4 regions of the Shewanella sp. 125m-7 genome follow, and region 1 is predicted to be linked to each of the others. Evidence: predicted binding sites of a transcription regulator. Region 1 holds the regulator's gene; each other region holds the start of a gene.

Region 1 (2,207 bases):
CAGACTTTCAAAAATCTCTTGTGAAGAAAGGGTAGGGTACTGGACAGCGGCAATATCGCTGATTAATTCCAGTACCTTTTTCTTACTGCTCGGAGTGGCGCAGGTAGTGCACTCCGGCTGCAGAACGGTACTTAGTTCCATCGTTAGTGTTTAGTTAGCTTCTCTTTGTGTTTAATTACCTGACGATCTAGTTTATCTATCAGGGAGTCGATTGCGGCATACATATCCGCATTTTCCGAAGTCGCAAATACTTCGCCATTTTTTAGGTGGATTTTTGCTTCGGCAATTTGCTGCATTTTCTGTACATTCAAAATAACGTGCACATTATTGATCTGATCGAAATGTCGTTCAAGCTTTGTAAATTTTTCTTCTACATAACCTCGCAATGAATCCGTGATTTCGACGTGATGTCCTGTCAGGTTGATTTGCATATATCGATCCTCCAAGTGCCTAATTTTGAGTTATAAACTCTTACGTTGGTTTGAGGGGGGGATCAGCATTGCTTCTCGATATTTTGCAATCGTACGTCTAGCAACTTTAATCCCTTGTTCAGCCAAAAGTTGCGCCATTTTGCTATCGCTCAATGGTTTCTTTTGGTTTTCTGCTGCGACTAACTTCTTAATAAATGCTCTAATTGCTGTTGATGAACACTCCCCCCCATCATCTGTTCCTACGTGGCTGGAGAAGAAATACTTGAGTTCAAAAATACCTCTTGGGGTATGCATATACTTTTGAGTGGTAACGCGTGAGATGGTTGATTCGTGCATTTCAACGGCTTCAGCAATATCGTTTAGTACCATAGGCTTCATGGCTTCTTCGCCATATTCAAAAAATCCTTGCTGGAATTTCACAATACAGTTACTTACCTTTAGCAAGGTGTCGTTACGGCTTTCAAGGCTTTTAATAAACCATTTAGCTTCTTGCAAATGACCACGGATAAACTGCCCATCGGCCTGATTTTTGGTGCTACGAGCCATAGAGGCATAATGTTGGTTAACATTAATTTTAGGCATGTAATCAGGATTAAGCTCTACTACCCAGCGACCTTTTTTCTTGCTAACAGATACATCTGGAATCACGTATTCGTCTTTACTACGGGCAATAGCGAGCCCTGGTCTCGGGTTGAGGGTTTGGATCAGTGTGATAGCATCACGCAGATCATCCTCTTTGAGCTTAGTTTTACGCATTAACTGCCTAAAATCACGTCCAGCAATCAGGTCTAAATAGTCTTTAATCAGTAGTCTAGCGTTATCAATATGCGGAGTATCGGCGGCGTACTGGGCTAATTGGATAAGCAAACACTCGCTAAGATCACGCGCTGCAACGCCAATGGGGTCAAAATGTTGAATGCGTTTTAAAACGGCTTCGACTTCATCAAGCTCGGTTTCAGGATCGCCCATCGCCTCTAAAATATCATCACAGCTTTGGGTTAAGTAACCGCGCTCATCAATGGCGTCGATAATAGCGGTGGCGATAGCGAGATCATTCTCTGAAAATGGAGTCAGATTTTTTTGCCACTCGAGATGCTCATATAATCCTTCACTCGTCTCGCCTTGAAATGGCATATCGTCTTCACGACTCACGCCTGAGCTTGAATTAGAAGAAACGGTATAGACTTCATCCCAAGTCGTGTCCATTGGCAGTTCATCTGGCATAGAGTCTTGAGTCATGGCATCGGAGGTTTCAACGCTGGCGCTATCTAGATCTAGGTCATTAGAATCACTTGAAGATGGATCGTCACTGTTGTCCATGTCGCCATCTGATTGCTCTTCATCTAACTCTAGTAACGGATTAGAATCTAATGCTTGTTGGATCTCTTGTTGTAACTCTAAAGAAGACAGTTGTAACAGACGGATCGCCTGTTGTAACTGTGGAGTCATGGTGAGCTGTTGACCCATTTTGAGCTGGAGTGACGCTTTCATCGTACCGCTATTCCCTACACTGTAGTTAAACGTTTAAGCTCGCTGAATTGGCGAAGGTAGCTCTAAAACTCAATAGTTTGATTTTTATTGGAAAGAATTCCATATTGAGTTTATTAGCTTCCATACTGTGAATTAACTATAGCCTGAATTGTTCACCTAAGTACACCGCACGAACCTGTTGGTTGTCCAAGATTTCAGCAGGCGTGCCTTCGGCAATGAGATTTCCGTGACTTACGATATAGGCATGCTCACAAACGTCTAATGTTTCACGAACATTGTGGTCAG
Region 2 (2,207 bases), on a different contig from region 1:
CGGCTGCCGCCCCCGCCATATGTACAATGCCACTACCGGCAAAATCAACAAAACCCGCGGCCGATAAGAAACCTCCACCCCATGTCCAATAGCCTTCAACAGGATAAATCACCGCAGTCATAAACACAGAGAAACATAAAAAAGCCCATAATTTCATGCGCTCAGCAACCGCGCCAGATACTATAGACATAGCTGTAGCCACAAACACGACTTGGAAAAAGAAGTCTGATTCTAACGCATGATCAGCCCCTTCACCTTGAGAACCGATCAGCGAGCCAAAAGAAGGTAACCAACCCCCTTCGGCATTATCAACATACATGATGTTGTAACCCACAATCAGGTACATCACACAAGCGATAGAATATAAACACACATTTTTAGTCAAAATTTCGGTGGTATTTTTAGATCGAACCAGCCCAGCTTCTAACATGGCAAAACCCGCAGCCATCCACATGACTAGCGCACCTGAAATCAAAAAGTAAAACGTATCTAGGGCAAAGCGTAACTCTGTTACCGTCAGTCCCAACTTGGTTAAATCATCCATTAGCCTATCCCCTTAAAGTGCTTCGTTATCGAGTTCGCCGGTTCTAATACGGATAGCCTGCTCAAGATCCGTGACGAAAATTTTGCCATCGCCTATTTTTCCCGTTCTGGCCGCGCCGGTAATAGCCTCGAGTAACAGTTCTACCCTGTCAGCCTTGATTGCAATCTCCAGTTTCACCTTTGGTAGAAAGTCCACTTGGTACTCTGCGCCACGATAAAGTTCGGTATGGCCTTTTTGACGACCAAAACCTTTTACTTCTGTCACTGTCATCCCCTCAATGCCAACGTCAGCTATCGCTTCTCGCACATCGTCTAATTTAAATGGCTTAATTATCGCGCTTACCAATTTCATGGTTATCTCCCCAATTACATTCCCTATTTGCTTAAATACAATTCAAGCATTAGGCCAAAGTTATTAACCATTAATATTCAATAAGATAAACTCACTTTAATTTTCGATCTTGCATATAAATGCACCAGCAAAGTGCAGTTATTCACTGTCTGCACACATTTAAAGCACAGACAATGCTGCACCTTAGACCTATTACTAATTGGCTTAGGTAAGCAGATAGGCTCTACTGACAGCTCTCCTCCCCTGTAAATAGAGAAGACTAAGATGCTAAAAACGGAAGAATGTGTACTGGTTGTGGTGGATGTTCAAGGGCAACTCGCACAGGTTATGCATCAAACTGAGCGGCTACATCACAAACTAGAGGTATTAATTAAGGGGGCACAAGCATTTGATATTCCAATCTTATGGCTCGAACAAATACCAGAAAAACTAGGTTCTACCACTAAGAGCTTAGCGTTAGAGCTAGCAAAAACGACAGAACCTATTGCCAAGCATCATTTTAGTGGCTGGCAAGCGGACACATTCAGAGAAAGACTGAGTACGATGGAGCAGAAGCAGATTATCTTGGCTGGCATAGAAACTCACGTGTGTGTTTACCAGACTTGCCGAGACTTGTTAGATAACGGCTATCAAACTCACTTAGTCACTGACGCCATGAGCTCAAGAGAAGAGATTAACAAAATTAGCGGAATAGAGATGATGCTAGCTCATGGCGCAATACCCACTAATGTGGAATCGCTGCTGTTTGAGTTACAACAGCAAGCAACAGGCGAGAGGTTTAAAGCCCTATTAAAACTGATCAAATAACCGGGTACTTCATCAGTCTGTCCATAATAAGTCTGTCCATAAAAATCTATTTACAGTGGAAAGGCCTTCACACAGGCAACAAAAAGCCCTCCGAAGAGGGCTTTAGTGCTAAACACTATGTAGTGTGATTAGCTTACTTGTAAGTTGCTTCGCGCTTTTCAGCTTCTGCATCCCACTTAGGTAGAACAGTCTTCTTGAATTCAGCTTTATCAGCATTCATCTTATCCATATCCATACCTAGAGCCGCTTGCGCCTTAGCTTTAGTAGAGATATCTGGAAGAGCGATAGGCTGTGGTACGCCTTTCTTAGCAAGCAGTTGAGCTAGCTTAACGCGAGCATCAGCAGCCTTGTTTAGCGCTGTACCTAGTACACGTAGCGCTTCATCAGGAGCGTGTGATGCAACACCGTGAGAAGCGATTGCATAATCCCAACGCCATTGACCATGACGGATATCCAATAAGATTGGAGCCATTTCAGCTTCTGTTGCGCCAGCTTCCCAAGCTGC
Region 3 (2,207 bases), on a different contig from region 1:
CTAGGGCGACAGAAAGACAACACAACTGAAATTAACGCCATTTATTTGGCAAAAGATTATCGGCTTCAGCAGCAATATTTACAATGTCAGCCACCGCTCACAAGTTAAAACAGAGTCGCCACGCGCCCTTTCGCGATAGGATAAGCAGATATAATTTTACCCGAGCTTAAGTTCCTCACTCTAATCGCATCTCCCTTGCCCCCGCCCTCAAGCGCTTCGCCGGGCATATTGGCGTAAAAGCTATTGCTGCGCGCCTCAATAATGACTCGGTCACCAATATTAATCCACTGCGGGTCATCTAACTGCTGTGACTTGATGGCCTGATGGCGACGAATTTTTCTCACCACTTTACGCCCCAGAATATCATCCAATTGTGCCAACACATTTCGATCAGACGCATCCAGCCTAATAACTTGCCACTCAATATCAGCAATCGAAACATGTTCACCCCGCTTTAGTAGCCGATTGGTCACTGGAACTTTTGCCTTTACCACAACAGAGGCGCGCACATACAAGCTCCACCCTTGTGACTCACAGGTCACTTTACGTTGCACATTACCCAAAGGAATTGCACCGCTATCGATACTCAAATCTGATTGACAAACATCTAACCTTTTTGCCCCAGATGGCACCCTGATGTTGATGTCGGTATTTAGCTGCTTTATCCCCATCTGCTTTTGCCACTGAGTCAATTCTCTAGCAAGTAACCGGCTCACTTCCTGTTTGAGTTGTTCCGTTGCACCCGTATTTTCCTGTGCGAGGGCATGATGCGGAAATAGGCAGGAAAGTATAAGCAAGACATAGGAAGTTGAGGTTCCCACCCTAGACATCAAAAAGACATAAGTGACTGATAAGTATGAGTTAAGCATTTTGGCACATAATTTGGATAGAAAGGAAAAATAAAAAACAACATATACCATACTAGGAGTTTCAATGGCTATCAACTTCGATGCCGCATTAGGTGTTCACCCCCAGACGCTAGATTTCAGAGTCGAGCGTAGCAAAATGCTGGCAGGTAATTTGGCCAATGCTGAAACTCCTGGCTACAAAGCCAGAGATCTGGACTTTAATACTGTGATGACTCAGCTCAATGCAGGGGTAACCCCTAATGGAGAATACCAAGTTAGTTACCGTATTCCTCACCAAACATCAGCGGATCAAAACACCGTAGAGCTAAGCTTAGAGCAAGCAAGATACTCACAGAACTCCATGGATTATCAAACGAGCCTGACCTTCCTCAACATGAAGATTTCAGGCTTACGTACCGCCATTGAAGGTAAATAAGCACAACTATGTCATTCGCAGAAATTTATCAAATTGCTGGTGCAGGCATGAATGCCCAAACCATTCGCCTTAATACCGTTGCCAGTAACCTTGCTAATGCTGGCGCAGCTGCCGAGACACCGGAACAAGCATTTCGCGCGTTAAAGCCTGTGTTCTCGACTATTTACAAGCAAACCCAAGAGGGAGAGCTGGCTGGAGCACACGTCGAAGTTTCAGCCATAGTACAAAGCGATGCGCCACTCGATATGCGTTACGAGCCCAACCATCCCTTTGCCGACGAGCAAGGCTATGTCGCCTACTCCAACGTCAATACTGTAGAGGAGATGGCTGACATGATGGCTGCAAGCCGCTCATTTGAAACCAGTGTTGAAGTGATGAACCGTGCTCGCTCAATGCAGCAAGGTTTACTGCAACTAGGAAACAAATAATGAATGTAACAGATGTGAGTAACAACAGCGGTAACACCGGTGCTATACAAAACTCTCCGGGTAATGATGCCGCTTCAATCAAAAATGAATTTATGACATTGATGATTGCACAGATCCAAAACCAAGATCCCACCAATCCTATCGATGGTACTGAGTATGTTTCACAACTTGCTCAATTCTCACAAGTCGAAAGCTTAGAGCACATGCGCACCAATCAGTCGATGCAAATGGTCATGATGGAAAACCTTGGCATCGTGCAATCTGCTCAGCTTGTGGGCAAAAATGCCATGGTACCCGCATCAGACTTCACTCTTGATGATGCCGCGCTCGATGGCAAGGTGTATCTAGAAGACTCAGTTGAAAATCTCAGTATCGACATCGTCGATAACAGTGGCGATGTGGTTAAGACCATAGAGCTAGGCCCACAAGAAGCGGGAGATTCTACCTTTAGCATCGATCCTACTGCTCTAGAGCTACCACAGGGCGAATACAGCT
Region 4 (2,207 bases), on a different contig from region 1:
TAATGAGTGAATGTTTCATTCTCGCTCTCTTTTTAATCAAGTTTTAGCCAAGCATAAATATGCTTATTTAAAGCGACCCAAACACCTATTAACTAAAACTTTTCTCGCCATTTCAGAATGAACAACAAAGGCGTTTAACACTATAAATTCATACACTTAACTCTTGCCAGACAAATTAAATCATCAATTCCTTTCAGTTTTCCTTTACCGCGTCGTTTTAAGACTATAGAAACCAAACAATGACTTAAAATTAAAGGAAGTCCTCATGTTATCTGTAATGACTAACAATGCGTCAAACATCGCACAAAACTCTGTAAACAAAAATAACGACCTACTTAGCAATGCTATGGAACGCCTATCAACAGGTCTACGTATCAACAGCGCGGCTGACGATGCTGCAGGTCTACAGATTGCTACACGTATGAATGCCAACGTTACTGGTATGGAAGCGGCGAGCCGTAACGTATCAGATGCGACCTCTATGTTACAAACTGCCGATGGTGCATTGGATGAGCTAAATGTAATTGCCAACCGCCAGAAAGAACTAGCAACACAATATGCTAACGGTGTTAACTCTGATGAAGACAAAAAAGCTATCGATGCAGAGTTTAAAGAACTAGGTTCTGAAATGACACGTATCATGAAAAACACCACTTACGCTGGCGAAAACCTTTTCGACAATCTAAAAAGTAGCGGTACTCAGTTCCAAATCGGTGCAGGCACATCTGAAGTATTAAAAGTAGGCATTGATACGAGCGGCTTGATCACAGGTGCTTCAGGCTTAGCAAAAGGACTAGCTAGTGGTGCAACTATCGCTACGATTGACACTATGATTGATAAGATTGGTGAACAACGTTCAGATCTAGGTGCTAACATCAACCGTCTAGGTCACACAGCATCTAACCTAACTAACGTGACTGAAAACACTAAAGCGGCTGCAGGCCGTATCATGGATGCCGATTTCGCTTCTGAAACCGCAGCGATGAGCAAGAACCAGTTATTAGTACAGGCTGGTACTAACATCCTATCTTCATCGAACCAAAATACCGGTTTGGTGATGGGCCTATTGGGCTAATCCCCTCTTTAGCCACACACTTTCTAAAAAAGGGCCTCAAGGCCCTTTTTTTTCGCCGTTAATCTCACACATTCTGCCCTCTCGCTTTAGCTACATTCAAGTTAGGTCGCCTTAACAAAGCAATAATCAAAAGTGAGCCTTTAACTCAGCGGAAGCAATGCTTCCCACCAAAGGTTAATAACGGAAAACGAGTGAATCCCCTAAACCGCACAAGCAAATAAAACAGCTTAAACAACAACAACTAACAAACATATTTATAATTGGAACAGATATTGCTTAGCTGCGATAGCTGCAAAATGGGAAGAGTGTAATGATTTCAGGTATGGGTGGCGCCACATTCGCCGAACAACTTATCGTCGCAGAGCGTGCAGGCAAAGATCAGATCTTTCAAAGCAATATGACCAAGTACGAGGCGCAGCTTGATGCCTATGAGATCTTAGAGCGCAGCCTGGACTCCATGAGCAGCAAGCTGGAAGCGATTGACGGTGATGCTTTCGAAAGTAAAACCTCATCGGTTAGCGATGACAGTGCTTCAATATCGGTCGAAAGTGGCGCACCTATGGGTGACTACGATCTGCATATCGAGCAACTTGCACAGGCACATCAAGTGACGAAAAGCTTTGATAGCGAGGATACTCTACTGCCGAACAGCGGCACGATCACTATCCAGCTAGGCAGCGATAGCATCAGCCTTGATATGTCAGCGCTTAACGCCGATGGCAGTAAGACGGTTAAAGACCTGACCAGCATGATTAACTCACATTCAGGAAATCCTGGGGTGCAGGCATCACTGGTGCGCACGGGTGGCCAAGTCGAGCTAATGCTGACATCTAAAGAAACCGGTGCAGCCAATGAAATTCAATTCTCGACTACCGGTATGCTAGGTGTGGATGGGAAGCCCAATGAGTGGACAATGCTCCAGCGCAAGGCCGCTCAAGATGCCAAAGTGAACCTCAATGGCATGGATATCACCAGCAGCAGTAATAACCTAGTCAATGTCATCGATGGTGTCTCTATTGAGCTGAATAAAGCCCACAAGCCGGGTGAGAGCAGCACCATTAGAATTGAATCGGATACCGATGCTAGCGAGCAGGCTATTGAAGACTTCGTTGATATTTTCAATGACTTGATG

The links. Region 1 encodes sigma-54, which starts transcription at its own class of promoters, with help from an activator protein. Its sites were predicted from a motif close to GTTGGCACGNNNNTNGNNT; they were not measured.
Region 2: a site for sigma-54 is predicted at 936-954, ahead of ACVBIL_RS07230 (P-II family nitrogen regulator). Genes of this name have one in related genera too.
Region 3: a site for sigma-54 is predicted at 870-888, ahead of flgB (flagellar basal body rod protein FlgB). Genes of this name have one in related genera too.
Region 4: a site for sigma-54 is predicted at 1,335-1,353, ahead of fliD (flagellar filament capping protein FliD). Genes of this name have one in related genera too.

What each region holds. Positions count from the first base shown of each region.
Region 1 is NZ_JBRILQ010000006.1:90,975-93,181, forward strand. It holds gene ptsN (PTS IIA-like nitrogen regulatory protein PtsN) at 1-141, opposite strand, end outside; gene hpf (ribosome hibernation promoting factor) at 144-431, opposite strand; gene ACVBIL_RS04500 (RNA polymerase factor sigma-54) at 462-1,922, opposite strand; gene lptB (LPS export ABC transporter ATP-binding protein) at 2,059-2,207, opposite strand, start outside.
Region 2 is NZ_JBRILQ010000011.1:19,277-21,483, reverse strand. It holds gene ACVBIL_RS07235 (ammonium transporter) at 1-544, opposite strand, end outside; gene ACVBIL_RS07230 (P-II family nitrogen regulator) at 557-895, opposite strand; gene ACVBIL_RS07225 (isochorismatase family protein) at 1,160-1,702, shown strand; gene nrfA (ammonia-forming nitrite reductase cytochrome c552 subunit) at 1,836-2,207, opposite strand, start outside.
Region 3 is NZ_JBRILQ010000026.1:33,329-35,535, forward strand. It holds gene flgA (flagellar basal body P-ring formation chaperone FlgA) at 105-830, opposite strand; gene flgB (flagellar basal body rod protein FlgB) at 934-1,284, shown strand; gene flgC (flagellar basal body rod protein FlgC) at 1,293-1,712, shown strand; gene ACVBIL_RS12915 (flagellar hook assembly protein FlgD) at 1,712-2,207, shown strand, end outside.
Region 4 is NZ_JBRILQ010000026.1:45,399-47,605, forward strand. It holds gene fliB (flagellin lysine-N-methylase) at 1-19, opposite strand, end outside; gene ACVBIL_RS12970 (flagellin N-terminal helical domain-containing protein) at 266-1,075, shown strand; gene fliD (flagellar filament capping protein FliD) at 1,386-2,207, shown strand, end outside.